Prosthecobacter sp.: one gene and its partner. The protein of the gene in region 1 interacts with the protein of each later gene in a pairwise test. Links are inferred from orthologs where the notes say so. Each region holds a gene or a part of one and is shown on either strand. Other genes may lie near its edges.

Region 1 (16,294 bases):
CGGGAGTAGCGGAGGTTTTCATGGCGGTTCATACATGCTTGGCACACACACAACGGCAAGCGTCTTCGTCGTAGAAAATCCGCAGCATCCGACCTCAGCGCTGGCCTATCACGCTGAAATCGAGGTCGCCCTTGCCTGCGTCCACGCCTTTGCGCATCGCGGCGGCGGTGCAGTCGAGCGCGGGAGCATTCAGCTTGGCCTCGGCGGCCAGTTCGCGGGCGAAGTCGGCGTCCTTGAGCATGTTGCGCAGAGAGAAATGCGGCTCGAAGTCGGCTTTGATGATGGCGGGGAGTTTCATGCCGATGAGCATGGAGTAGTTGGCGTTTGACTCCAGGGCTTCGTGCAGGCGCTCCAGCGGGATGCCATTGGCCTGCGTGATCGCGGCGGCTTCGGCGACGGCTTCGACGATGACGGCAGAAACGAGGTTGGTGACGATCTTGAGCACCATCGCGTCACCCACACCGCCGAGCGGCAGGATTTTGGCCGAACTGGCTTCGAGTACCGGCTTGGCGCGTTCGAGCATCAAATCGCTGCCCCCGATGTAGTAGCAGAGCTTGCCATTCTGCGCGGCCATCTTGCTGCCGGTGAAGGGCGCGTCGAGAAACGCGGCGCCGGTGGCTTCGACGAGCTTCGCGGCTTCCAGCGTGGCATGCTTGCTCACGGTGGCATGGTTCATGACGAGATGCCCGGCCTTGAGCGCAGGCTTCATGTCCTCGATGGCCTCGATGAGCGCCGCGCTGTCCCGCACAAAGATTTGGATGATGCCGGCGGCCTCGGCCACCTCACGCGGAGACGAAAGGAAATTCGGCACAGGGCGGGCGCTGCGGCTCCACACAAAGACTTCATGTCCTGCCTTGCGCAGATTGTCCGCCACACGACTGCCGATGATGCCGAGACCAAGAACGCCCACGTTTTGTTTCATGCGCGGCATTTAGGGCGCAGGTTCGACGTGGTCAATGACCTGCGGGTGATAAAACACGAATTTCGTGGGCTGCTGCGAGCGCTGACGCAGTTCACCGACGAGGCTTTTCACGGCTTCCTCACGGCGCTGGCTGGTCAACAGGGCAAGAATCTCATCCCTGGCCTCCTCCAAGGACGGCAGGCGCGCTTCGCGGCGCTCCATCACGATGATGAGATGCCAGCCAAGCTTCGTGGGCACTGGATCACTGAATTGCCCGATCTTCAGCCTCTCCACAGCGGCCATGAAATCCTCCGGCAGACGCTCACGCGTGCACCAGCCGAGATCACCGCCGATTTTCTTCGTGCCGTCATCGTCCGAGTGTAGTGCGGTCAGTTCGGCGAAGGTTTTTTCCTTGGTAATGAGCTGGCGGTGAATCTCGCGGATCTCCACCTCGCGGTCAGGCTTTGTTTTGTCATGCCTCGTGAGAAACAGGTGCGCGGCATGGTGCGCCTGCGGAATGCGCAGCGTTTCTTTGAACTCATCATACCACGTCCGCGTGTCGGCTTCGGTCACTTCGGCGAGACGATGGGCGATTTTTTCGGTGATCCATGCCTCATCGAGCTGCGCGTCACGAATCGCTGTATCGAGCGACTTTTGTGTCTGCTGCTGCGCGGCGAGGCGGCCGGGATACTCGGCCGCATTGGCGAACTGGCGCTGCATCATCTCGGATTCGCGCCGGGCCTCGGCGGCGGACGGCACCGTGTCGAGGCCGTTCATGATGCGGAAGGCGCGCACGATGCGGTCGTTGACGAGGGTTTCGAGCACCAGCCAGCGCGTCTGCTTGCGCGCCTCGGCGTTGAGCGCGGCCCAGGACTCGCTCCGCTTCCAAAGATGCTCGCGCATGGCCTCCTCCAGTTCCAGGCGGGTGAGCGGTCGGCCATAGACCTCCGCCGCATACCCGCCTCCCGCGCCTTCGGGGGATGATCCCCTGCCCTGCATCAATCGCGCATGCAGCGGGCCTTTGCAGGCATACAGATCCGCCAGCAGATAACAGGCGGCGATGAAATAGACGGCGAAACGCCAGGGAAAGCCTTGGAGTGAGAACGGCATGAGCAGGCGCAGACTAAAACAGCCAGCAGCAATGACAACCATGCGCCGACGTCTGATCTTCAGGCACTGCCCACTTCGAACGGCATTTCGCGCCGGTCTGGCAAGGGTCTCTCTCTGTTGAAAGAAGCCGCGTCACCTTCGGGTTGAGCTCGTATGGACGCTCCTCCCGACGAACTCCCAGCCCTGTCATTGCCGCCGCCACTGCCTCCGGCCAAACCGCCCGGTCCCCGTCTTGGCAAGGCCTTGCTGGTGAGCTTCCTTTTCTATGTCGTGGTATTTGCCGTGACCATCCCCATCGCCATCTACTGCGCGGTGAGCAAGCAGAAGCCTGATTCCATCCTCATCATGTTCACCAGCCAGGCGGTGGGGTGGCCGGTAGCGCTCTGGCTGGGACTAGTGTTCATCAAGCGGCCCTGGAGCGGCTCCTACACCATCCGGGGTTTCCCATCACGCATCCTGCCCGGCCTCATCATCGGCTGCTTCGGCCTGACCATCGTGCTCCTCCACTTTGCCAGCCTCATCCCGATGCCGGACGCTTTCAAACAGGCGTTCCTGGGCCTGACACAAGGTAATGCCGCGATCTTCTTCGTCTCCATCACGCTGATCGCACCCGTCGCGGAGGAATTGTTTTTTCGCGGCTGGATGCTGCGCGGCTTCTTCGCCAACTACTCCGCGGCAAAATCCATCTGGCTCACGGCGGTCATCTTCGCCCTCTTCCATCTCAATCCCTGGCAGGCGGTGGTGGCCCTGCCGCTCGGCCTGCTTTTTGGCTGGTTGGTGCTGCGCACCGGCTCGCTCGCGCCCGGCATCATCGGTCATTTCACGGTCAATTTCTCCACCAACTACCTCATCATTCCCTTCGCCATGCTGCTCGGTCATGGCGCGGAAGAGATGCAGCAGGAAGACCACATGCCCGGCGACCTCCTTGCTGCCGGTGCCGTGCTCAGCGTCGTGGGCCTGGGCTGGATGTGGCGGGAATTGAAAAAAGTCCCCGCAGTGGGACTTGAGGCCGGCACCTCGCTCGGAGTGTGACAGCCTGCGATGCGCCGTCTGATCCTGCTGCTGAAGGCCTTCTGAAAGAACCCTGATTCCGCCTTTGACAGAGGTTAGGAGGCGTGTAGTTTCGCGCCCCTTTTCCCCCAGGGAACGTCGCCATGCCAAACACCCAAGTCATTCTCAAAGAAAAAATCAAAGGTCTCGGAGCCGAGGCTGATGTCGTCAGCGTGAAACGCGGCTTTGCCCGCAATTTTCTGCTCCCCCAAGGCAAGGCCTACGAAGCCACCAAAGGCAACCTTCGCTACACCGAGCGTCTCAAGGCCGTGCGTGCCGAGCGTGAGGCCAAGGAAGTCGCTGAAGCCGAAAAGCTGGCCGCAAAGCTCAAGAAGCTGAAGCTGAAGCTTTCCCTTTCCACCGGTCAGGGCGGCAAGGCCTTCGGTTCCATCACCACTATCGACATCGCCAAGGCCATCACCGAGGAGACGAAGCTGGAGATCGACCGTCATATGATCGTGCTGGAAAAGCCGATCAAGAACACCGGCAACTTCGAGATCGTCGTCAAGCTCGGCCACGAAGTCACCGCCACCATCAAGCTGGCCGTCTCTGCCGCTGGCGAAGCCGCTCCGGCCGAGGAAGAAGCCGCCGCCGAGTAAGCTTCATCCCCGCACTCTTCTTGTGAAGCCGCCCCGCATCCGCCGGGCGGCTTCACTGTTTTCGGGCCAACTTGGCGCGGCAAAATCATCCCGCGATGGCAAACAAGCGAAAGAGCCGCCGCAGAACGAGGTATTGACTTTCTCGCCTCCGTTTTGGAGCATTCCCAATTCACACCATGAAGAAATACAACGTCGGAATCATCGGATACGGCTGGGCCGCCAGCGCTCACATCGAAGCCATCAACAAAACCAAGCAGGGCCAGGTCACCGCGATCTATTCCTCCCGCAAACTGGACGACGCGGAGCTCAGCGCCAAGCACGGCACGCCGATCAAGAGCTATCAAAATCTCGACGAGATGCTCGCCAATCCCGACATCCATGTGGTGGACATCTCCAGCTACCCCAGCCAGCACCGCGCCCAAGCCGTGGCCGCCGCGAATGCGAAGAAGCACATCATCCTCGAAAAGCCGATGGCCAACTCCTTGCAGGAAGTGCGCGAGATCGCCGCGGCAGCGAAAGCGAACGGCGTGAAGGGCTGCGTCTGCTTCGAGTGCCGCTGGTCGAACCAGTTCCAGGTCACCAAGGCGCTCATTGATGAAGGCCTGCTCGGTGCCCTGCATTATGGTGAGGTCGATTACTACCACGGCATCGGCCCTTGGTACGGCCAGTTCCGCTGGAACACCGGCAAGAAAGACGGCGGCAGTGCCCTCCTCACAGCCGGCTGTCATGCGCTCGATGCCCTGCTCATGGTCATGGGCAATGAAGTGGACAGCGTCACCAGCTTCTCCACCAAATCCAAGAGCGACATCTTCAAGCCCTACGAGTACGACACCACCAGCGTCACCCTCATCCACTTCAAAAACGGCAGCATCGGCAAAGCCGCCGCCGTGGTGGACTGCCTGCAGCCCTACTACTTCCACACCCACCTCTGCGGCAGCCAGGGCAGCCTGCTGGACGACAAGTTCCACTCCATGAAGCTCCACACCGACAAGCACGCCTGGAGCAAGCTCTCCATGAAGATGCTCGACTCCGGCGACGTGAGCGACCACCCCTACGAATCCCAGTTCCAGGCCTTCTTCGACGCCCTCGATGAAGGCAAGGACATGCCCCTCACCAGTTTCCCCGAAGCTCTGAAGAGCTTCGAAGTCATCTTCGCCTCCGACCGCAGCGCCGAGCTCGGCGGCAAGCCGGTCAAGATCAGCGATCTCGACTAGGCTCTGGAATCCTTGACCTCTTGACGCGTTGAACGGCCGTCAAGAGGTCAAGAATAGTGCCGCCGATTTTCCCAACTGCCCCCTTGCGTGTCTGCTCCGCGTGCTGAGACTGGGGCTGCGGTGCCCTCTCGAAGCGAACCGCTTCATCTCTCCCACCTTCAACCATCCCACACCCATGCAAATCAACTTTGAAAAGGCCCACAAGTTGATCACCACTCTCGAAGAGAAACTCCAGGCTACCACGTCCCACGCCAACCAGGCGCGCGAGGTGCTGGATGAATGGCGGCAGAAAGGGGAGACCCGCCTGCGCAAGAAAACCGCCCAGGCCCTCAAGCTCGTGCGCAAGAAGGCCGACAGCTTTGCCAGAGCGCTCACCCATCTGGAGCAGAATCTCGCCAAGTCTCTCGACAATCTCTCCGCCTCGCTCGTCCAGCCTGCACCCGGCAAGGCGAAGCCCTCGGCGAAAACAGCACGCAAAGCCGCCACCAAAGCCGCGAAGTAAGTTCCGCGCCCCCGCTGCGCGGAAGGCAGGATCACGCATCCATCCGCTCCTCCTTGCCTCAGGCTTTCTACTTTTTGCTTTCCAAATTTTCTCGTCCTGCGGCGCTACTTCGCCAGCGCGTTCTCCATTTTTCTCCCCGCTGTCTCAAATCGACGCCCGACCTGTTCCCGCTGTCACTTCGCGGCGACGATGGAGTTTCAAACACACCAGACTCACCAGCAGCAGCATGGCGCGTGAGGGTTCGGGAGCGAGCGTGGCGTTGTCCAGATCGAAGTTCGCGGTGAACGGCATGCTGGCGACGGCAAAAAATCCCACATACGGGCTGGTGGCCAGCTCCGAAGTCAGGATGCCGGTGTCTTGGATATTATCGCCAAAATACCGAACTGGAGCGTCGCGGGCAGCAACACATTGTTCACCGCAGTGCTCGTGCCGCTCCTGTTGATAAGGGTGTTCCCCGTCGAATAGTTGTTGAGGAGTTCCAGGAACGAGCCCGCATACGAAGAAAGCAACTGATACTGTCCCAGCCCGTCCTGATAGTAAAACGACGTGGTGCCGCCTTCATACACCTGATGGGTCAGCGTCGTGGTGGTGTCATGCCAGTAGCTCGCCGGCTTGTTGTAATCCATCGCATAGGCGGACATATCCGCGTAGATCGTGGTGCCCGCGTTGAGAATCGTGCCGTTGGGCAGGTTCAATGCCGACCCCAGTGTGCCCGACGCCGCCGCCACTGGCAGACGAGCGCCATTGGCATAGGATTGAATGCTGAAGTTGGGGCGGGTGCCGCCAAACACACTCGTCGTGGTGCCGAGCGCCGCCGTGGCGGTGGTGCCCACGCCATCCAGCAGGCTGTAGGTAACGGCGATCAGCGTGCCCTGCCCCAGCAGATTCGCCGGGTGGTTGGGACCAAAGCGCGCAGCGCCGGTCGCCGGACTGGTGAAGGGCAGAAGGACAGGCCGCGTGTTCATCGTCGTATTGGAAAAGCTGCCGCTCCAACTGCTGATGGAGCCGTGGCCCACGACGAACATGTTGTTGAACTGCACGGAAACGACGGCGGCTGACACTCCGGTGAGGCCAAGACCCAAGGTCACCGCAGCAAGCAGGAGAGTGATTCTTTTCATACCACAAGCGTGTTGAAAGTTCCGACCCTGAAGTGTCCGGAACCGCTGGGCTGATAAGACCCCGCGACTCCGTGTTTTGAAAATGACATGGCAGCCGGGGTGAGATCAATGCCTATTTGAGATGAGAGCCGCCAGCGGCAGCGTGCTTCCCATTGCACTTCCTTCCCCTCCTCCTCATACTTCCTTGGAGACTCCCTGCCATGCCACCTCGCTCACAACCCTGGCTCTGCTGGATGGCCATCGTCGCCTTCCTCGGCGCGGCGGCGTTGCGGGCGGCCGATGATCAAGGGCGCGCGCTGCTCGGCACCACGGCTCCGGAATGGCAGGTGCAGGACTGGCTCCACTCCCCGCCGCTCAAGCTCGCCGATCTCCGTGGCAAGGTCATCCTCGTCCGCTGGTGGACCTCCCCCGGCTGTCCCTTCTGCGCCGCCACCGCGCCCGCCCTCAATGACTTTCACCAGCGCTATCGGGAGCGCGGCCTCGTCGTCCTCGGCTTCTACCATCACAAAAGCCCCGCGCCCTTGCAGCCCGGCCATGTCGCGGCGCAGGCCAAACAGCTCGGCTTGGTGTTCCCCATCGCCACTGATCCCGGCTGGCAGACCCTCAAACAATGGTGGCTCCAACCCGCCGAGCGCGACTTCACCAGCGTCTCCTTCCTCCTCGATAAGCAAGGTCGCATCCACCACATCCATCCCGGCGGCGAATACCCCCTCGGCAGCAAGGACCACCAGACCCTGCAAGCCCAGATCGAGTCCCTGCTCAGCAAGCCGTAAGCCTGGACGCGGAGAGCCGCTGCGCTCAGTCGGTTTGCCTTCAGCGATCTCCACTGCGCTCCGGCTCGCTTCTTTGCGATTGTCTCCAAGTTTGACTCCCTCGTGCATCACACTCGTGTCGGGCTACGCCCAATGCTTCGCATGGTCTGTCTCGCATGTCGCCACCGTGCTCGGCTCCGCATCGGCTCTCCTTCCGTTCTTTCGAATCCACTCCCACACTCATTCCCAACCGTCATCCCTACGGCAAAACCGCTCCCACCACGATTCATGGGGAGCAACAACCCTCCATCCCATGACAAAACTCGTATTCAAAGGCTCCTGGAATGAGATCAAAGGCAAGATGAAGCAGAAGTATGCCAAGCTCACCGATGACGACTTCCTCTTCACCGAAAGCAAGGACGACGAGCTGCTCGGCCGACTCCAAAGAAAAACCGAAGAAACCAAACAAAAGCTGCGGGACTACATCGCCAGTCTGTAACGGCGCATCCGCGAATCGTGGCAGGCTCACTTCCGGAGGGCAAGGCTCCGGCGCTGCCGAATTCAGCAACGCCGGAGCCTTGCCCTCCAAAAGCGGCATCACTCGCCGATGCAGTAGAGCGTGCGGGAGGAGCGGAGGAAGATCTGACCGTTGCTGAGGGCGGGGGTGGAGCTGTGGTCGGAGGTGTCGCCTTCGATGCGGTTGCGGGCGACGAGCTGGAAGGTGGGGCCGAGTTTGAGGACGAGGACTTCGCCACGGCGGGTGACTTGGTAGAGATGGCCATTCGCAGCGACGGGTGAGGAGTAATCGCCGCCACCGCCACGGCGTCCACCGCCACCACCGAAGCCGCCTTGATTGCCGTCAGGACGATTGGTGGAGGCAGTGTTGCCACCGCCGGTGGACTCAATGCGCTCGTTGTAGATTTCCGCGCCGGTCTTGGCATCGCGACACACCGCGAGTGAACTGCTGATCCAGTAGAGGCGGCCTTCCCACAGGACGGGCGTGGCGATGCGGGAGCCGTTGGAGCCGGTCCAGAGGGTGTGCGTGGCGCTGACATCGCCTTTGCCACCGGCCTTGATGGCGACGGAGCCGCCGCCGCGTTCGCCCATGGCGAAGACGGTGGTGCCGTCGGTGACGACGCTGTTGCAGACGGAGTCACTTTGCAATCCCTGCGCATACCAGCGCAGCTTGCCACTCTCGGGGTTGAAGCCCCAGACTTCGCCGGGCACGGCGATGACAAGATCGGTGCCGGCAACGACAGGGCTGCCCCAAGTGCTGGCGAAGCCTTCGGAGGGCGCTTTCCAAAGTTGTTTGCCGGTGTTTTTATCGAAGCCGAACATCGCCTGGCTTTCGATGACGGCGGGCACGATCAACACATCACCGTGTATCACAGGACTGGAGGCGGTGCCCCAGCCGCGACGGTCGTCCCAATCTCCCACCTCGGCCTGCCAGAGCGGTTTGCCGTCGAGATCGAAGGCATGAACACCGGACTTGCCGAAGAAGGCGAAGACGCTTTTGCCATCAGAGACAGGAGTGTGGCTGGCGTAGCCATTCTGCGCGAACATGCCGCCGTATTGCTCCTCCGGCTGCTTCGCGGGCACGGTGCGATCCCAGAGGATTTTGCCGGCGGTGCGATCCACGCAGATCAAGTGACGCTTCAAGGCGGTGATGTCGCCGCCGGAGCGTTCACCACTGTCCGCATAACCGCTCCAGCAGGTGACGAACACGCGATCACCCACAACGATGGGACTGGAGGAGCCGGGGCCGGGCAATGCCGTCTGCCATTTGAGATTCTTCGTCGCGCTCCACTCCACCGGCACCGGTTTGTCATCGGGGGCGATGCCGCTGCCATTGGGGCCACGAAAGCGCGGCCAGTCGGCGGCGTTGCTGATGAGATGGACAAAGAGGGATGACAGCAGAAGAAACGACAGGCGCGTGCTCATGCCGGCATTGAACGCGGCGGAACGGCGGCGGTTGCGGAGCGTGTCCTCAAGCCTTCTTGGCGGCCAACTGCCGCGCCTGCTCCACCCACTGCTCACGCTGGATGCGGTCTTTGAAGGCGAGGCGTGCGGAGAATTCTTTGATGTGCTCCTCGTTCCAGGCGGCGATCTGGGCGTAGGTGTAGATGCCGAACTCGTGGAGGCGCTGTTCGAGGACTTTGGCAATGCCTTTGAGCTCGGTGAGGTCGTCGATCTTCTCGGGCCGGGTCTTGTAAATGAGGCCGAGGCGGCGATCGAGCTCGGGCTGGATTGCGACCGCTGGCAGCGGTGTCAGGGGCAGCTCGGTCGTCAGCGTGGGGATGGTGTCGGTGGGGACCAGACCGACCGCAGGAAGAGCGTCGCCCGCCTTTTCAGGTTCCTTCACGACTGGCGGCGTGGCGATGATGGCGGCGAGTGGTGAGGAATGACGCGCGGGTGGTGGCGGTGGCTCGGTGGGAGCAGGCAGTTTGATGCTGGAAGTGATGGGCTCGGCGGGTGGCGGCGCGGGCGTTTTGATCTCGTTGACCGCAGGTCCAGCAGGTGGCGCTGCCGGGGTGACGGTTTTGGACTTGATAACGTTGGCACGCGACCTGGGCAGACGATCCTTGGTGGGGACACGTGCGTCCTGGGGGGGGATGGTTTCCTTCGTGATGGCAGGCACGGCTTCGGCCGCCGGCGCGCCCTCCTTGGGGGGCATGTGGATGGTTTCCGTGGCCATCGCGATGTTGGGACCCGATTTGACGGATTGGTCGCCGATCTTGCGCTTCAACTGGGCGATCTCATCCTTCATGGCGGCGGCTTCACCGCGAAGCTCACGGGTCTGGCGCTTGTAGCGGCCCCAGGTCGCATAGCCAAACAGCAGGCCGATGATGAAAAAGATGATCCCCAGCACGGTGACAAACACACCGCTGTGCATGAGCATGTAGAACAGCGGCTCGGTGGACAGGGATTCAAAGTCGAATTTCATGGGCGGCTATTTGATGAGAAGTTCGACGCTGCGTGGGCTGGCCGGTGCCGAGGGAGAGCCCGCAGGCACGGGATCAAAGACCACGGCGCTGACATCGGCGGCAGGCGCGCCCTGATCAATCAGAAAGGACATCACAGCTTCAGCCCGTGCCTTGCCGATGTCTCTTTCCACGCTTTCAGGCCCGGCAGGATCAGGATGCGCGCCGATCACCAGCCCGAGCGCCGGTCCGGCGGCGAGCAGCGTCGGTGCGAGTGTGGCGAGCTTCGTCTGCTCCAGCGGCGGAATGCGCGCGGAACCAGCATCGAACGCGATCACGCATCCACGCAGGGCCTCGCGCAGCGGATCGAGCGTGGTGGGCGGCAGCTTGGATTGAACTTCGTAGCCGGGGAAATGGTAGATCGAGGGCACGAGCGTGAAGCGGGCATCCACCTTCACCGCACCGGTGACGGGGCGCAGCAGGCCGAGCCAGGCGCTTTCCATCTGTCGTGTGGCCACTCCCACCAGATGCGGGATGCCATCTTCTCCGATGTCGAACGAACGCGGTGGCGGCATGCTGAAGAAACTGCGCACGAAGGCCGCCAGCAACTCTGGTTTCACAAACGCGGCTGGCAGCACATGCGGGCTGGCCTTGAGCGCCGCAGGATCGACCACTCGTGCTCCGGCAACTTCCGCGAGCGCGGCGACGAGCTCTTCTTTCAATGCGGTGTCTGGCAGCAGGCCGGTGAGCGCGATGGCATCAGCCTTGGCGCTGATGTGCAGTTCGGCGGGCACACGCAGCGTGTCGATGATGGACTTGAGCAGGCCGCTGTTCGCCGTGAGCGGCGGTTTGACACCCTCCGGCCAGCGTACTTCCGGCGCGGTGCGCAGTTCATCCGTGCGCACGACGAGGTCAGGCCGGAGTTCGGCAAGCAAACGGCTCACGTTCTGCACTTCGTCCCCTTCGGGCAGCCAGCCACTGAGTAAAAGCGTGTCCTTGTCCAGCTTCGCCTGGAGACCGGCCACCACATGAATCCGGTCGGCACCGGGTTGCAGCCGCAGTGGAACAAGAGATCGGATGGAGGCCAGCGCCTTCTGGCGTGCGGCCGGATCGGGTGCTTCGCCGCTGACGGCGATGTCAAAGAAGCGCACATCCACGACGGGATCGCGCACGCCTGCAGCCGTCAAGCGTGCCATCGCTTCCTGTGTGAGCGCAGGGAGGTTGTCACGGCAAAACAGCCACGCATGCACGCCGGTGGCCACCGGCAGCAGGATCAGCATGAAGAAGATGAGGCTGAGGCGCATGAAAGAGTGGGCGGAGTGGCATTTGACACAACGAGGGGCGAACCGATAATCGCGGCCCCCGCTGGCCGCGTACCGTTAAAGTTGGCCGCCCGCGAGGCAAGGATTAACTGCTACACCTTATCTAACCAAACACACACTCATGTCAGTCGTCATCGCCGGAACCGTCGCCCTAGACAATGTCAAAACCCCGCAGGATTCGCAGGAAAACCTGCTCGGTGGTTCCGCCAGCTACGCGGCGCTGGCCGCCAGCGTCTTCTGCCAGCCGATTCATCTCGTCGGCGTCATCGGCCATGACTTTCCCAAACCGCATCTCGACATGCTGGCCGCACGCGGCATCACGTTGGATGGCCTGGAGCGCAGCTCGGGTGAATCCTTCACCTGGAGCGGTGAATACCACAACGACATGAACAGCCGCACCACGCACAAGGTGGCGCTCAACGTGCTCGAAAACTGGCAGCCCAAGCTCCCCGCCGCCGCCCGTCAGGCCAAGGTGGCCGTGGCCGCAAACATGAGCCCCGACAACCAGATGCAGATGCTCGACCAGGTCGAAGCCGACTTCGTCACCGCCGACACGATGGATCTCTGGATCAACATCGCCAACGAGCGCCTGCACGACGTGCTCAAGCGCATCGACCTGCTCGTCATCAACGACGGCGAGGCGAAGGAATTTGCCGGCACGACCAATCTCGTCGATGCAGGCCGCCGTTTGCAGGCCAAGGGACCGCGTTTTGTCATCGTGAAACGTGGCGAGCACGGCAGCTTCCTGTTTGGCGAGAAGAAGGAAGACTTCTTCGCCTGCTCCGCCTACCCGCTGCACAGCGTGTTTGACCCGACGGGTGCTGGCGACTCCTTCCTCGGCGGTTTGTCCGGCTGGCTGGCCGCGAACGGCAAGACGAAGCCAACGTTTGAAGATTTGAAGACCGCCGTCGTTCACGGCAGCGTCACCGCCAGCTACACCTGCGAAGCGTTCAGCACGCACAAGCTGCAAACGGTCACCAAGGCCGACATCGCGGCACGTATTGCGGAACTGCGGAGCTTCACGGCATTTGCATAAAGTTTGCCGTTGTTTGCGGTGGTTGGCAGTCGTTTGCGATTGTTGTAAAACCACTGCAAACCATCGTCAACAATAGCCAACCATCGCAAACCCTATGTGGCAGACCATCAAAATTTTCAAAGACATCAAGCTGGAGAAAACCAGCGATGGCATCGCCAAGATCACCATCAACCGGCCCAAGGTGCGCAACGCCTTCCGGCCGCTGACCGTGAAGGAGATGTTGGAGGCGTTTGAAATCGTGCATGAGGACCGTGAGGTCGGCGTGGTCATCCTCTGCGGCGAAGGTCCCCTCGCCTTCTGCTCCGGTGGCGACCAGAAAGTGCGTGGCGATGCCGGCTACATCGGCGAAGACGGCGTGCCGCGGCTGAACATCCTTGATGTGCAGCGGAAGATCCGCACGATTCCCAAGCCGGTGGTGGCGATGGTGGCCGGTTACGCCATCGGTGGCGGCCACGTGCTGCATGTCGTCTGCGATTTGACTATCGCGGCGGACAACGCCCGCTTTGGCCAGACCGGGCCTAAAGTCGGCAGCTTCGACGGCGGCCTCGGTTCCAGTTACCTCGCCCGCATTGTGGGCCAGAAGAAAGCGCGTGAGATCTGGTATCTCTGCCGCCAGTATGATGCCAAGCAGGCGCAGGAGATGGGGCTCGTGAACACCGTCGTTCCGCTCGACCAACTCGAAGAAGAAACCCTCAAATGGTGCCGCGAGATGCTCCAGCATTCGCCACTGGCCCTGCGCTGCCTCAAATCCGCCCTCAACGCTGATTGCGACGGCCAGATGGGACTGCTCGATCTCGCTGGCAACGCCACGCTGCTCTACTACATGAGCGAAGAAGGCAAAGAAGGCAAAAACGCCTTCATCGAGAAGCGGAAACCCGACTTCTCCAAGTTCCCGCGAGTGCCTTGAGTTTTTCTGCTGATTCCAGCAGTTGCGCACACGGACGGCTGGCCCATCTTCACGCCATGCTCCGCCTCGCCCTGAAAATGCTGTTTGGTGACACGGCGAAGTACCTGATGCTCGTCGCAGGGCTGGCGGTGGCGACGTTTTTGATGGCGCAGCAGACAGCGGTGTTTTGCGGGCTGATGAGCTGGACGAAATCAACCCTGCGCAACGTTCCGGCACCAATCTGGGTGGTGGAGGAGAAGGTGGAGCAGGTGAACGAGACGAATCCGCTGCTGGACACCGACGTGGCGCGCGTGCGCAGCGTGGGCAGCGTGGCCTGGGCCTCACCGATTTATTCGGGCATCCAGCGCGTGCGATTGGAGAATGGAAATTTCAAGATCATCCAGCTCATCGGCATCGACGCGAACACGCTGGCCGGTGCGCCGGCGAAGATGCTGCAAGGCGATCTGATGCAACTGCGGCTGCCACATTCGGTGATCATCGACGACCTTGGCGTGCAACGACTCGCGAAGAAGCGTGGCGACAAGGTGAAGCTCGGCGATGTGTTCGAGATCAACGACCAGGAAGCGCGGGTGGTGGGCATCGCCGACGCGGTGACCTCCTTCACCGGCGGGCCGTATGTGTGGACGACGTATGAACGCGCGCTGCAATACGTCCCGGCGCAGCGCAAGATGCTCCAGGCGGTGATCTGCGCCCCGCGTGACGGTGTGAGCCTGGAGCAGGCCATCGCAGACATCCGGCGGGAGACGGGCCTGAAGGCCTTCATCAACCGCGAGGCCAGCTTTGGCGAGTTCATGGATCAAACAGGTGAGAAGCCGACAACCAACTTCAACGTCTCGACGGTGTGGTGGTATGTGAAGAACACCGGCATCCCGATTTCCTTCGGCACCACGGTGATCATCGGCCTGCTGGTGGGCATGGCGGTGAGCTGCCAGACATTTTACTCCTTCGTGCTGGAGAACATGCGGCATCTCGGCGCTTTGAAAGCCATGGGAGCCTCGAATGGCATCTTGTGCCTGATGCTGATCGTGCAAGCCTTCACCGTGGGCATCATCGGCTACGGCATCGGCCTGCTGGGTACGGCGGGATTCGCGTTTGGCGCGCTGAAGAACGAGCAACCGCCGTTTTACATGCCGGAATTCGTGCCATTCGCGGTATTGGCGGTCGTTTTGAGCATCTGCATGCTGGCCGCGCTGCTGGGCATCTGGCGCGTGAGCAAACTGGAACCCGCGATGGTGTTTAGAAGCTGATCACTCCAACTGCAGCTTCGCCAGCGAGCCATACAGGCTGCCCGGCTTCGCCACGAGTTCGTCGTGTGTGCCGCGTTCGAGGATCGCTCCGCCGGACATGACGAGGATTTGATCGCAGCGACGCACGGTGCTGAGGCGATGGGCGATGATGATGCTGGTGCGATTTTCCATCAGCTTGTCGAGCGCGTCCTGCACAAGGCGCTCGCTTTCAGCGTCGAGGCTGCTGGTGGCTTCATCGAGGATCAAGATGGCCGGATCGGCGAGAATGGCGCGCGCGATGGCGATGCGCTGGCGCTGACCGCCGGAAAGCTGCGCGCCGCGATCTCCGACGAGCGTTTGATAACCCTCCGTGAGTCCGACGATGAAATCATGCGCGTTCGCCTTCTTCGCGGCGCTGATGATCTCCTCCTCCGAGGCCTCTGGTTTGCCGTAGGCGATGTTTTCTTTGATGCTGCCGCCAAACAACAGCACCTCCTGCGGCACCAGCGCGAGGTTGCGCCGCAACGTGGTGAGCGACATGTCACGGATCGGTTGCCCGTCGATGAGGATTTCTCCCGTTGTTGGCTCGTAGAAGCGGAACAGCAGCGACACACTCGTCGATTTGCCCGAACCACTCGGCCCCACGAGCGCGATGCGCTGGCCGGCCTTGGCGCTGAGATCAAAATCTCGCAGCACCACGGCTTCGGCCCGCGTCGGATAGGCGAAACTGACGCCGTGCATCTCGATCTCGCCCTTGAAGCGCATCTTCGAGGCTCCGGCGGTGTCATCCGGCTCCGTTTCATCCCGCAGAATCTCGCGCACGCGTTCGGTGGCGCCGAGGGAGCGTTGAAGCTGCGTGATCAATTCGGGAAACTGCATGAACGAAGCCGCGATCATGCCGCTGAGACCTGCAAACTGAGTCAGCTCCTCTTTGCCGATGCCGCCGTCATTCAGCATGCGCATGGCGAACCACGTCACCAGAATCAAGGCCACGCTGAACGCGAAGATGATGAAGGCGATGAAGGACGCGCGTGGAATCGCCGCACGAAGCACCGTGCGCAGGTATTCGCCGAGGTTTTTGTCATAACGGGCCATTTCATAAGCTTCGTTGCGGAAGGCCTTCACGCTCACGATGCTTTGCAGGCTCTCGTCCACCACGACCTGCGAGGCCGCGAGGTTGTCCTGCGCTTTCTTGGTCAGTTTGCGAATGCGGGTGCCAAAGATGGCGATCATCACAATCACCACGGGAATCGTGCCGACCATGAACAGCGACAGCTTCACCGACATGTTCAGGATGAGCACGAGGCACAGCGACAGCATCACTGTGTGCCGGATCAGCATCGGAATCGTCACCACCAGCGTCTCACGCATCGCTTCGACATCGTTCGCGAGGCGCGAGGCCAGCTCACCGACACGACGCTGGTTCAGCGTCGTCATTGGCAGACGAATGATGCGGCTGAAGGTGTCGAGCCGCAACGCTGCCAGGGCGCGTTCAGAGGCTTTGGCAAACAGCAGGATACGGAAGAAGGCGATGAACGCCTGCATAGCCACGATGCCCACGAGAAACCACGCGCTGTGATTGAGTTCGGCCATCCATTGCGGCCCGGAGGCTCCGCCGATGCCTTTTCCGGCCAGG
Region 2 (9,060 bases), on another replicon or contig:
TGCTCAAAAAACGCGCTGCCAGCATCCCCGGCGGGCCGATCCTGAGCGGCGAAGATCTCGCCAACGCGGGACCGGTGGCCTTGCTGCAAGATCTGGCTGTGATGGCCCTGCTCGGCGTCACCCATGTGGAACGCAACGGTCATCATTACTTCCGAGGTCTGAGCATGCACTCCTCCGCCACGCAAGACGCGATGATCGACAAGCATGCCGGCCTGTATCAACGCCACGTCGAAGGTTTTGCGACGCTGCGCATTGAGAAGGGCACGCTCGATTTGCATAGCGTGAATGCCGCACCGTTTGGCTGCGGCATCACGCTTGATGTGACGCAGTTCGAGCCGTTGAATGACTGGATCAAGCGGGGCGGAATGGGGGAGCTATGAAATGATGAATGGCATCACTTCGCAGGCCGGTTCACGCGCAAGAGCTGCCCATCAAGCACACCGGCTTCGCGAATGGCCTGATCAATCCGCTGCGCCAAGGCTGCCGTGTCGTGATCGGTCGTGCAGACGATGATTCCCGCGTGTTCGGCATTCGTGCTCCGGTGCAGGCGCAGAAAATGCAAGCGGTTGAAGGTCAGCACTGCCCGGCCTTCGCGCTTCGCAAACTCGATGACTGCCTCATCGGGGATGCGTTGATTGGCACGTCCTGCTTCCACGGAAGTGAGCACGTCATGCCCAAGCTCCCGCAAAGCCAGCACGACCTGCCGGTGAAAATTCTCGTTGGAGTAGAGGCGGGCTGGCACCGTTAATCAGGCTTCCTCGTTGTCGCGAATGGCTTGCTCGACCTCCACCTTGTGGCTCGTCACATAGGCCCAGGCGGCGGTCAGATCGCTGCCCGTGAGGCTGGGATAGTTGTCCAGCAGCTCGGCATCCGTGAAGCCGAGCCGCCGCGCCTGCTCCAGCGACCATACCGGCACGCGAGTGCTGGCGATACAGGCATCGCCGCCGCAGACGTTCGCGGTTTTCTCAATGCCCGGCCCGACCTCACTGTCATCAGCCATCACCAGCAGCACATGGCTGCGGCCTGGCCGCAGCCACGCAGGCATGGGTGCCAGCAGCTTCATGCTGCCATCGGTGCTGATCTCAATGTCCGTTTCAAGGGTGTTCATTTCTGTCCACAGTATCCCCAACGGCCAATCCAGTGTCAACTGCCGCAGCATCACGCTCCATGCGTTGGCTGATCCGTTCGCACAGAATGGCCTGCTGGATTTTCAAAGCGTGAACGCAGCGCCGTTTGGCTGCGGCATCGCGCTGGATGTGCCGCCGTTTGAGCCGCTGAATGACTGGATCAAGCGGGGCGGAATGGGTGCGTTGTGATGCCGGAGTCAGGAGACTCCGGCTTCTTAGTTGCAGCAGTTGCAAAGACGAAGCGGTGGATGCCTGGGAGGTCAGGGGCGGTGGTGGCGTTGAGGTAGCCGAGGGCGGCACAACGGATGGAAACAGGCGCACCCTGATCGTGGCCGACTTCGAGGGCGATGAGGGCGTTTGAATTGAGATGCGGCAGGGCGTCGGTGAGGAAGCGTTCGACGATGCGGAGGCCGTCGGGGCCGCCGTCGAGGGCGAGGGCGGGGTCGCGTTTGACTTCGGGGCTGAGGCTTTGGATTTCGGCGGTGGGGATGTAGGGGAGGTTGGCGGCGATGAGATCGAAGGTGCCGGTGATTTTTTCGAAGAGGTCGCTGCGCAGGAGTTTGATGTTGGCGCTGAGGCGCGAAGCGTTGAGGCGGGCGAGGTCGAGGGCATCCTCGCTGATGTCGGCGAGGATGATTTCGCTCAAGGGCCAGGCTTTGGCGAGACTGAGACCGATGCAGCCGGAGCCGGTGGCCATGTCGAGCACTCGTGCCGGTGGTGTGGCGAATTTTTTGAGGATGAGTTCGACGAGGGTTTCGGTCTCAGGGCGCGGAACGAGGGCACGATGGTCGCTCACAAACTCGTGGCCGCAGAATTCGACGGTGCCGAGGAGGTGCTGGAGCGGCTCGCCTTCGCCACGGCGGCGGAGGAGTTCGCGCAGGGTGGTCAACTGGGCCTCGGGAACGGTTTCGTTGAAGCGGAGGTAGAGATCAAGCCGACGGCAGCCGAGGACGTGGGCGAGGAGGTGCTCCATGTTGAGCCGGGCCTCCTCGATCTTGCGCTTCTCCAGGTAGGCGGTGCCGGACTGGATGATTTCGAGAAGGGTCTTCATGGAAGAAATGTCGAATGACGAATGCGGAATGACGAATGGCCTGCAACAGATGTTTTGAACCACTGATGGGCACTAATGGGGCACGGAGGAAGCAATCAAACTGGATTCGGTGATGATTTGGTGGACGCGCTGATCGTGGGGTTCGACGGGAATGGAATCAACGATCTGGAGATCGAAGGCGATGGCGATGCGTTGGGCGCGGCAGGCGGGATTCGCAAGAAGGCGGTCGTAGTAGCCGCCTCCGCGACCGAGACGGAGTCCATCACGAGTGAAGGCGAGACCTGGAACGAGGATGATGTCGAGGGCGTCGATTTCGATTCGTGGACAGTGCGGTTTGGGCTCCCAGACGTTCATCTGGCCGCGTTGGAGATCATCAAGCGAGCGGACTTGGCGAGGTTGCAGTTCAGAGGCTTCGATTTGGAAGAAGCATAAGCGGACTCCTTGCGCATTGAGGGCGGGAAGGAGATGCGGGAGGATATCCGGTTCGTTTTTGAGGCCGCCGAAGAGGGCGATGGTGGTGCCGGATGGCCACGCAGCAGCGAGGTGCAGGATATTGTCTGAGATTTGCTGGCTGGCACTGGCGATGAAGGCGGGATCGAGGGCACGAAGGCGTTCGCGCATGTGCTGGCGAAGCGTGGGTTTGTCGTGCATGCGCTGCTTTGATGCGGGCAGGAGTGCCCGCGCTCCCTTCTCAGAGCAGTTCGGGTTTTTGCAGGAGTTCGGCGACGCGTTTGAGAAGGCGGCCGGCTCCGCCGCCGTCGAGGACGCGATGGTCGAAGCTGAGGGTGAGTTCGGCTTCGGTGACGGGGATGAATTGCTTCACCTCTTCACTCCAGTGCGGGACTTTGCTGCCGGCGCCGAGGCCGAGGACGAGGTTTTGCTCGGGCAGCGGAATGGGCGTGGCCCAGACGATGCCAAAGGTGCCGAAGTTGGTGACCGTGGCGATGCCGGGGCGGTTGACGTCGTTGGGCAGGCGGCGGGCGCGGGCCTGCTCGACGAGTTTGTTGTAAGTGGGCACCAGTTTGACGAGCGGAGTCTTTTCGACTTCGCGCAGGGTGGGAACCATGACGCCGTCATCGACTTCGACGGCGAAGCCGATGTCGATGGCGAGAGGATGGACGATGCGGTTGCCGACGAGGCGGCCAGCGAAGGCGGTGTTTTCAGCGAGCGCCAAGGCGAGGGCGCGAATGACGTAGAGGGCGGGGCCGGGCTTGGGATCGGTTTTTTTGCGATGCGCGAGCATGGCATCCAGCATGATGGGACTGCCGACGGTGGCGAGAGGGCGCGTCCAACTGCGGCGCATGGAATCAGCAACAGCAATGCGCATGGGCGAGGCAGGCGTCATGCGATGCTGTTCGAGAGCACGAAGGAAGGCCTCGAAGTCTTCAACGGTGACACGGCCACCAGCGCCAGTTCCGGGAACGCCGGCGAGGTCGGCGGCGTTGAGGCCGAGCTCAAGCATGCGCGCGCGCATGCGCGGTGAGATGTAACTGGCACCGGTGGCACCGGCGGGCACTGGCAGGCCGCCAACGACGGGTTCGACGGTGGGCTGGCGCGTGGAGATGACGTCGGTGTCGCTGATCTGGAAGTGGAGATTCTCGACGACGTCGGTGGAACCTCGAACATTCGGCGCTTCGGAGGAGGGCTTGGTTTCTTCCCCCATGCCGAGCGACTGTGCGTCTTCTTCGGTGATTTCGAGCGCGGCAAGCGTGGCGCCAACGGCGTAGCTGGTCTGCGTGGTGGCGACGATCTGGCCGATCTTTCCTGCGCAAGGTGAGCTGACGGCCATGGTGGCCTTGTTGGTCTCCACCTCAAAGAGATCGCTGCCTGCCTCGACCATGAGTCCCGGCTCGATCAGGATGCGAATGATGGTGGCTTCGGCGATGGATTCGCCGAGCTGGGGCATCAGGATGGGGATGGTGGGCATCTCGAGAATGTTGAATGACGGAATGACGAATGCCAAATTTAATACCGGAGCAGACGGCGGAGCGCGCCGGCGATGGTGGAGGTGGTAGGGCGGTGCGACTTCCAGAGGTTCGGATGATACGGGATCGGCGTGTCCTTGGAGTTCAGGCGCATGGGCGGTGCGTCGAGCAGATGGAAGCCTTCGGTGGTGACGCGGGCGATGATTTCGGCGGTGACGCCGCCCCAAGGGAATGCCTCACCAAGAGCGAGCAGACGACCCGTGCGAGCGACGGAGGCGAGGATGGTGTCTGTGTCCATCGGCTTCACCGAACGGAGATCGACGACTTCGATGGAATAGCCATCGAGCTGGAGTTCCTCGGCGGCGCGCAGGGCCTCATGCACCATGGCGCTGTAGGTGACGATGGTGGCGTGACGTCCGGGGCGTGCGATGCGTGCTTTGCCGATGGGCAGTTCGTGATCGCCGATCTGGTCGGCCTTGAGATGGTAATAGAGGAACTTGTGCTCGCAGTAGATGACGGGGTCGTTGAGCTGGACGCTGTCGAGCAGCATCCAGTAGGCGTCCTCGACGGTGGCAGGGGTGACGATGACCAGACCAGGATAGTGCGCATAGATGGCCTCCATCGACTGGCTGTGAAACGGCCCGCTGCCCGCCGTGCCTCCGGAGGGCATGCGGATGGTGATGGGACAAGGCACATTGGTGCGCCAGTAGAGCGTGGCGGCCTGATTGACGATCTGATTGAAGCCGACGGAGGAGAAGTCGGCGAATTGCATCTCGATGATGGGCCGTGCTCCCTCCACGGCGGCACCGACGGCCATGCCGACCATGGCGTCCTCGCTGATCGGCGCGTCGAAAACGCGGTTGGGGAATTCTTTGCTGAGGTTCTTGGTGGCCTTGAACGCACCGCCGAAGGTGGCAATGTCCTGGCCGTAGAGGAAGACGGCGGGATCATTGCGCAATGCCTCGTACTGCGCCTCACGAATGGCTTCGAGGTAGGTGATGCTCATGCCTCGTGCTGGCCCTCCACGAGATCGGCGCTGGACAGCGCCTGCCAGTTTTCTTTGAAGGGGTCAGGCGCGGGTTCGTTGGACACTTTGGAGATGGTTTGATCGACGTTGAGGCGCACTTCCTCGTTTAGCTCACGCAGGTCCGTGGAGTTCATCCAGCCATGGTCGAGCGCGAATTTTTCCGCCACCGCGAGGCAATCACGAGCCGAGGTGCCCTGGCGTGCTTTGTCGGGGATGTAAGATGCGTCATCGTGCTCCCCGTGTCCTGCTAGGCGCAGCAGCGTACCAACAATCATCTGCGGGCCGCCACCGCTACGCGCACGGGCGACAGCAGCCCGGAAGGCTTTGAGACAGGAAGCAAGGTCCGTGGCGTCCACGCTGACACCTTCGATGCCGTAGCCTGCGGCGCGATCCACGAGATTCTCGCAGGCGTACTGGCGCGTGTTGGGCGTGGAGTAGGCGTATTGATTGTTCGCAATGCTGACGATGATGGGCAGCTTTTCCACCGCCGCCATGTTCAGACCTTCATGAAAAGCACCCGTGGAAGTGCCGCCGTCACCGATGCTGGTGGCGCCAATGCTGTCCCCCAGCGTTCCAGCCTGCCGACGTGCGAACAACCCACCGGCCACGACTGACAGCAGACTGCCGAGGTGGCTGATCATCGCCAGCAGGCCTTCTTTCGGGCGACCACGATGGATATTGCCGTCACGTCCGCGCATCGGACCCGTGATGGTGCCCAGATAAGTCCGTACACAATCGAGAATCGGCTCCCCATAGGCGATCCGGCCCGCCTGGTCACGAATCAGCGGACCATAGATGTCCGAACCCTTGCGAAGCTGCACCCCGAGCGCGGCACTGAACGCCTCCTGGCCTTTTCCGATATACACCCCGCCGACGATGCGCCCGCCAGCTCGATAGAGCGATCCGAGCTTCTCCTCCAGCACTCTGGCCAGCAGCATGTGCTGGTAAGTGAGGAGGAATTGGTCGCGAAAATCGGCCGTCAGGTCGGTTTCGGCGCAGTTGATCGATGGAGCAAGTGCCACGAGGCATATTTGGTATCAAGGGCGACAGATTCGTCAACACCCTCACCATAAGGAATCCTTCGAAAAAGCAGGATTTGCTATGTTGTGGCATCTCTTCCGCTTCTGGGAGGGGTAAAATTTTTTAGATTAGAAGTGACAAAATGTGAGCATGTGAATAATTTGTTTGAAATTTCAATAACAGGGTGCAAATTTAATAAAGAAAGCTGAATTTTTTAGAAATCCATGGAATCGCTTCTCGCCACAGCCGCTGCCGACCCTGTGTTCTCAGGCTTCCAAGTTCAAAGCTATGGGAGTCTGCTGCTACCCGATCACCCGATCCGCTTTGGGTTCCAAGTGGACATCGTTCCAGACAACTGCCCTTCGAGCATTATCTTTGGGCTCGTCAGCCGAGACCCCGTCAACGGCGGCCATGCCAAGACCACCGGGTTCGCCGTGCGAGTGGATTTGGAGATGCGTGAAATCTGGGATGTCTTGAACGGCAGCGGGCTTGTCGGCTGGGTGGAGCATCCCAACGGACTCGCAGGCTTCACGGACGAAGAGCCCCTATTGCTGGGATGGGAGATCGAGTGCCACGGCCAAGCATTGATTCCCAAGCTTGTAGTGGCCGACCAGCAGTGGCTTTACCCGGCCATCCAATGCCCGCATCCCATGGTCATGGAGACCGTGATCGGCTGGCAAGGAGAATGGGACCGCGATCCTCGCAGCACCTTCCTGCATCCGGCGCTCTGGCGTGAGCAACTGCCCGTCTTGACCGCTCAAGAGCCCGAGGCCATGGCCGCCTGATCAAGCTCCGGCTTGAATCCCGCCGGTTTTCCCGTTACCGGCAGGTTGCATGAACAACACGGAAAGTCGCATCCTCATCACCGGCGGAGCCGGATTCATCGGCAGCGCCCTCGTTTGGGAGCTGAACCGCCGGGGCTGCGAAAACATCGTCGTCTGTGATCGCCTCAGCACCGACGAGAAGTGGAAAAACCTCGTTCCGCTCAAATTCGCCGACTACATCGACGGTAACGACCTGCTTCAACGCGTGCTGAATGCCCCCGAGAAACTTGGCCGCTTCGACCTCGTGCTCCACCTCGGTGCCTGCTCCGCCACCACGGAACGTGACGCCGATTACCTGATGCGGAACAACTACGAGTTCACCAAGCAACTCTGCCAGTGGTCGCTCGCGAACCAGACCCGTTTTGTCTATGCCTCATCCGCAGCGACTTACGGCGACGGTGCCCACGGCATGGACGATCAAATGCCCGACATCCACGCGCTGCGCCCGCTGAACATGTACGGCTACTCGAAGCACCTCTTTGACCTCCACGCCAAGCGTGAAGGCTGGCTCCCAAACATCGTCGGCCTCAAGTATTTCAACGTCTATGGCCCCAACGAAGACCACAAGGCCGACATGCGCAGCCTCGTCCACAAGGCCTGCGGCCAAATCCTCGCCACCGGCAAAGTCCAGCTCTTCAAATCCCACCGCCCCGACTACAAGGACGGCGAGCAGATGCGCGACTTCCTCTACGTGAAGGACGCCATCCGCATGACCCTCCACCTCGCGGAGACGCCCAGCGCAGGCGGCCTTTTCAATCTCGGCTCCGGTGAAGCCCACACTTGGGTCGAACTTACCACCGCCATCTTCACCGCCCTCGGTAAGGAGCCAAATATCGAGTTCATCGACATGCCCGAGCATCTCCAGTCGAAGTATCAATACTACACCTGCGCCGACATCGCCAAACTCCGCGCCTCCGGTTTCACCACCGAAATCACCCCTCTGACCGAAGCCGTCCGCGACTATGTTCAGGGCTATTTGGTGCCAGATCGACGACTCGGAGACGAAGCATCTTAAGGCCGGATTTGCAAAGGGCCCCGGTTCACGCTAAACACCCGGCCCCATGTCCGCCCCAGCCAACCGCATCGACGCCCGTTTTGCCCAGCTTCGCACTTCGAAGAAGAAGGCATTCGTGGCCTATGTCTGCGCCGGTGATCCCACGCTCGATGCCACCATCGACATCGTGCTCGCGCTGGAACGTGCCGGAGTCGATATTGTCGAACTTGGCGTACCCTTTTCCGATCCGCTGGCCGATGGCGTGGTGAATCAAATGGCCGCCGACCGCGCGTTGAAGGCCGGAGCCTCCATGTCCGGCGTTTTGGAGATGATCCGAAAGCTCCGCACCAAGTCTCAAGTGCCGCTGGTGCTCTTCACTTACCTCAATCCCGTCTATACCTACGGCTACGAGCGATTCCACATCGACGCGGCTGCCGCCGGGGCCGATGGCGTGCTCGTTTTGGATCTCCCGCCCGATGAAGCGGCCCAAAACGCCGAACTCAAGCCCACCGCCGAGTTGCGTCATATCCAGCTCATCGCACCAACCTCGCCGCCGGAGCGCATCGCCAGCATCGCTAAGAGCGCCGAGGGTTTTGTGTATTATGTGAGCCGTCTCGGCGTCACCGGAGCGCAGGCGGAGATCGCCACCGGCATCGCCGAGCAGGTCGCCATCATCAAATCGGCCACTGAAGTGCCCGTCTGCGTCGGTTTCGGTGTCTCGAATCCTGCCCAAGCCGCCGAAATCGCGAGCAAGGCCGATGGAGTTGTCGTTGGCAGCGCTATCGTAAAGTTGATCGAACAAAACGGCTCCAGTCCCGATTGCGCTGTGAAAGTCGAAGCCTTCGTCAAACCGCTCGTGGATGCCGTCCATTCCCTCTGATTTACCCTTATGACACTCTCCTTCACCAAAATGAACGGGGCCGGCAATGACTTCGTCATGCTGGACAATCGCGATCTCAGCCTCGCGCTGACCAAAGACCAAATCAAACGCCTTTGTGATCGTCATCGCGGCATCGGTGCCGATGGTTTGCTCGCCGTCGAACCCGCAACGAACGGCGGCGATTTCAAAATGCGCTACTACAACGCCGACGG

Evidence for each region.
Region 2: the proteins of menB (region 1) and rfaD interact in binary tests that used the Escherichia coli proteins (3 or more experiments, as listed by UniProt). The link is inferred for Prosthecobacter sp. from one-to-one orthologs.

The regions. Positions count from the first base shown.
Region 1 is NZ_JAXMIH010000010.1:114,622-130,915, reverse strand. Bases 11,676-14,525 are described here. They hold menB (1,4-dihydroxy-2-naphthoyl-CoA synthase), read left to right. Parts: upstream 11,676-12,619; coding sequence 12,620-13,432; downstream 13,433-14,525. Other genes in these bases: U1A53_RS12925 (ABC transporter permease), read left to right, coding at 13,489-14,525; U1A53_RS12935 (PfkB family carbohydrate kinase), read left to right, coding at 11,676-12,525. Also shown: U1A53_RS13005 (universal stress protein), read right to left, coding at 1-22; U1A53_RS13000 (NAD(P)-dependent oxidoreductase), read right to left, coding at 95-922; U1A53_RS12995 (peptidylprolyl isomerase), read right to left, coding at 932-2,011; U1A53_RS12990 (type II CAAX endopeptidase family protein), read left to right, coding at 2,165-3,043; rplI (50S ribosomal protein L9), read left to right, coding at 3,166-3,660; U1A53_RS12980 (Gfo/Idh/MocA family oxidoreductase), read left to right, coding at 3,837-4,874; U1A53_RS12975 (hypothetical protein), read left to right, coding at 5,050-5,376; U1A53_RS12970 (PEP-CTERM sorting domain-containing protein), read right to left, coding at 5,521-5,667; U1A53_RS12965 (hypothetical protein), read right to left, coding at 5,718-6,494; U1A53_RS12960 (TlpA disulfide reductase family protein), read left to right, coding at 6,695-7,267; U1A53_RS12955 (CsbD family protein), read left to right, coding at 7,560-7,745; U1A53_RS12950 (PQQ-binding-like beta-propeller repeat protein), read right to left, coding at 7,844-9,187; U1A53_RS12945 (hypothetical protein), read right to left, coding at 9,234-10,190; U1A53_RS12940 (hypothetical protein), read right to left, coding at 10,197-11,471; more of U1A53_RS12935, read left to right, coding at 11,611-11,675; more of U1A53_RS12925, read left to right, coding at 14,526-14,679; U1A53_RS12920 (ABC transporter ATP-binding protein), read right to left, coding at 14,680-16,294. UniProt on the Escherichia coli protein: Converts o-succinylbenzoyl-CoA (OSB-CoA) to 1,4-dihydroxy-2-naphthoyl-CoA (DHNA-CoA).
Region 2 is NZ_JAXMIH010000023.1:662,969-672,028, reverse strand. What follows is about bases 6,042-8,986. They hold rfaD (ADP-glyceromanno-heptose 6-epimerase), read left to right. Parts: upstream 6,042-6,984; coding sequence 6,985-7,989; downstream 7,990-8,986. Other genes in these bases: dapF (diaminopimelate epimerase), read left to right, coding at 8,858-8,986; trpA (tryptophan synthase subunit alpha), read left to right, coding at 8,036-8,848; U1A53_RS23300 (hypothetical protein), read left to right, coding at 6,375-6,935; U1A53_RS23305 (thiamine pyrophosphate-dependent enzyme), read right to left, coding at 6,042-6,152. Outside these bases: U1A53_RS23345 (hypothetical protein), read left to right, coding at 1-380; U1A53_RS23340 (DUF5615 family PIN-like protein), read right to left, coding at 395-742; U1A53_RS23335 (DUF433 domain-containing protein), read right to left, coding at 749-1,108; U1A53_RS23330 (hypothetical protein), read left to right, coding at 1,101-1,316; prmC (peptide chain release factor N(5)-glutamine methyltransferase), read right to left, coding at 1,288-2,178; U1A53_RS23320 (5-formyltetrahydrofolate cyclo-ligase), read right to left, coding at 2,251-2,829; U1A53_RS23315 (2-oxo acid dehydrogenase subunit E2), read right to left, coding at 2,870-4,105; U1A53_RS23310 (alpha-ketoacid dehydrogenase subunit beta), read right to left, coding at 4,144-5,109; more of U1A53_RS23305, read right to left, coding at 5,106-6,041; more of dapF, read left to right, coding at 8,987-9,060. UniProt on the Escherichia coli protein: Catalyzes the interconversion between ADP-D-glycero-beta-D-manno-heptose and ADP-L-glycero-beta-D-manno-heptose via an epimerization at carbon 6 of the heptose.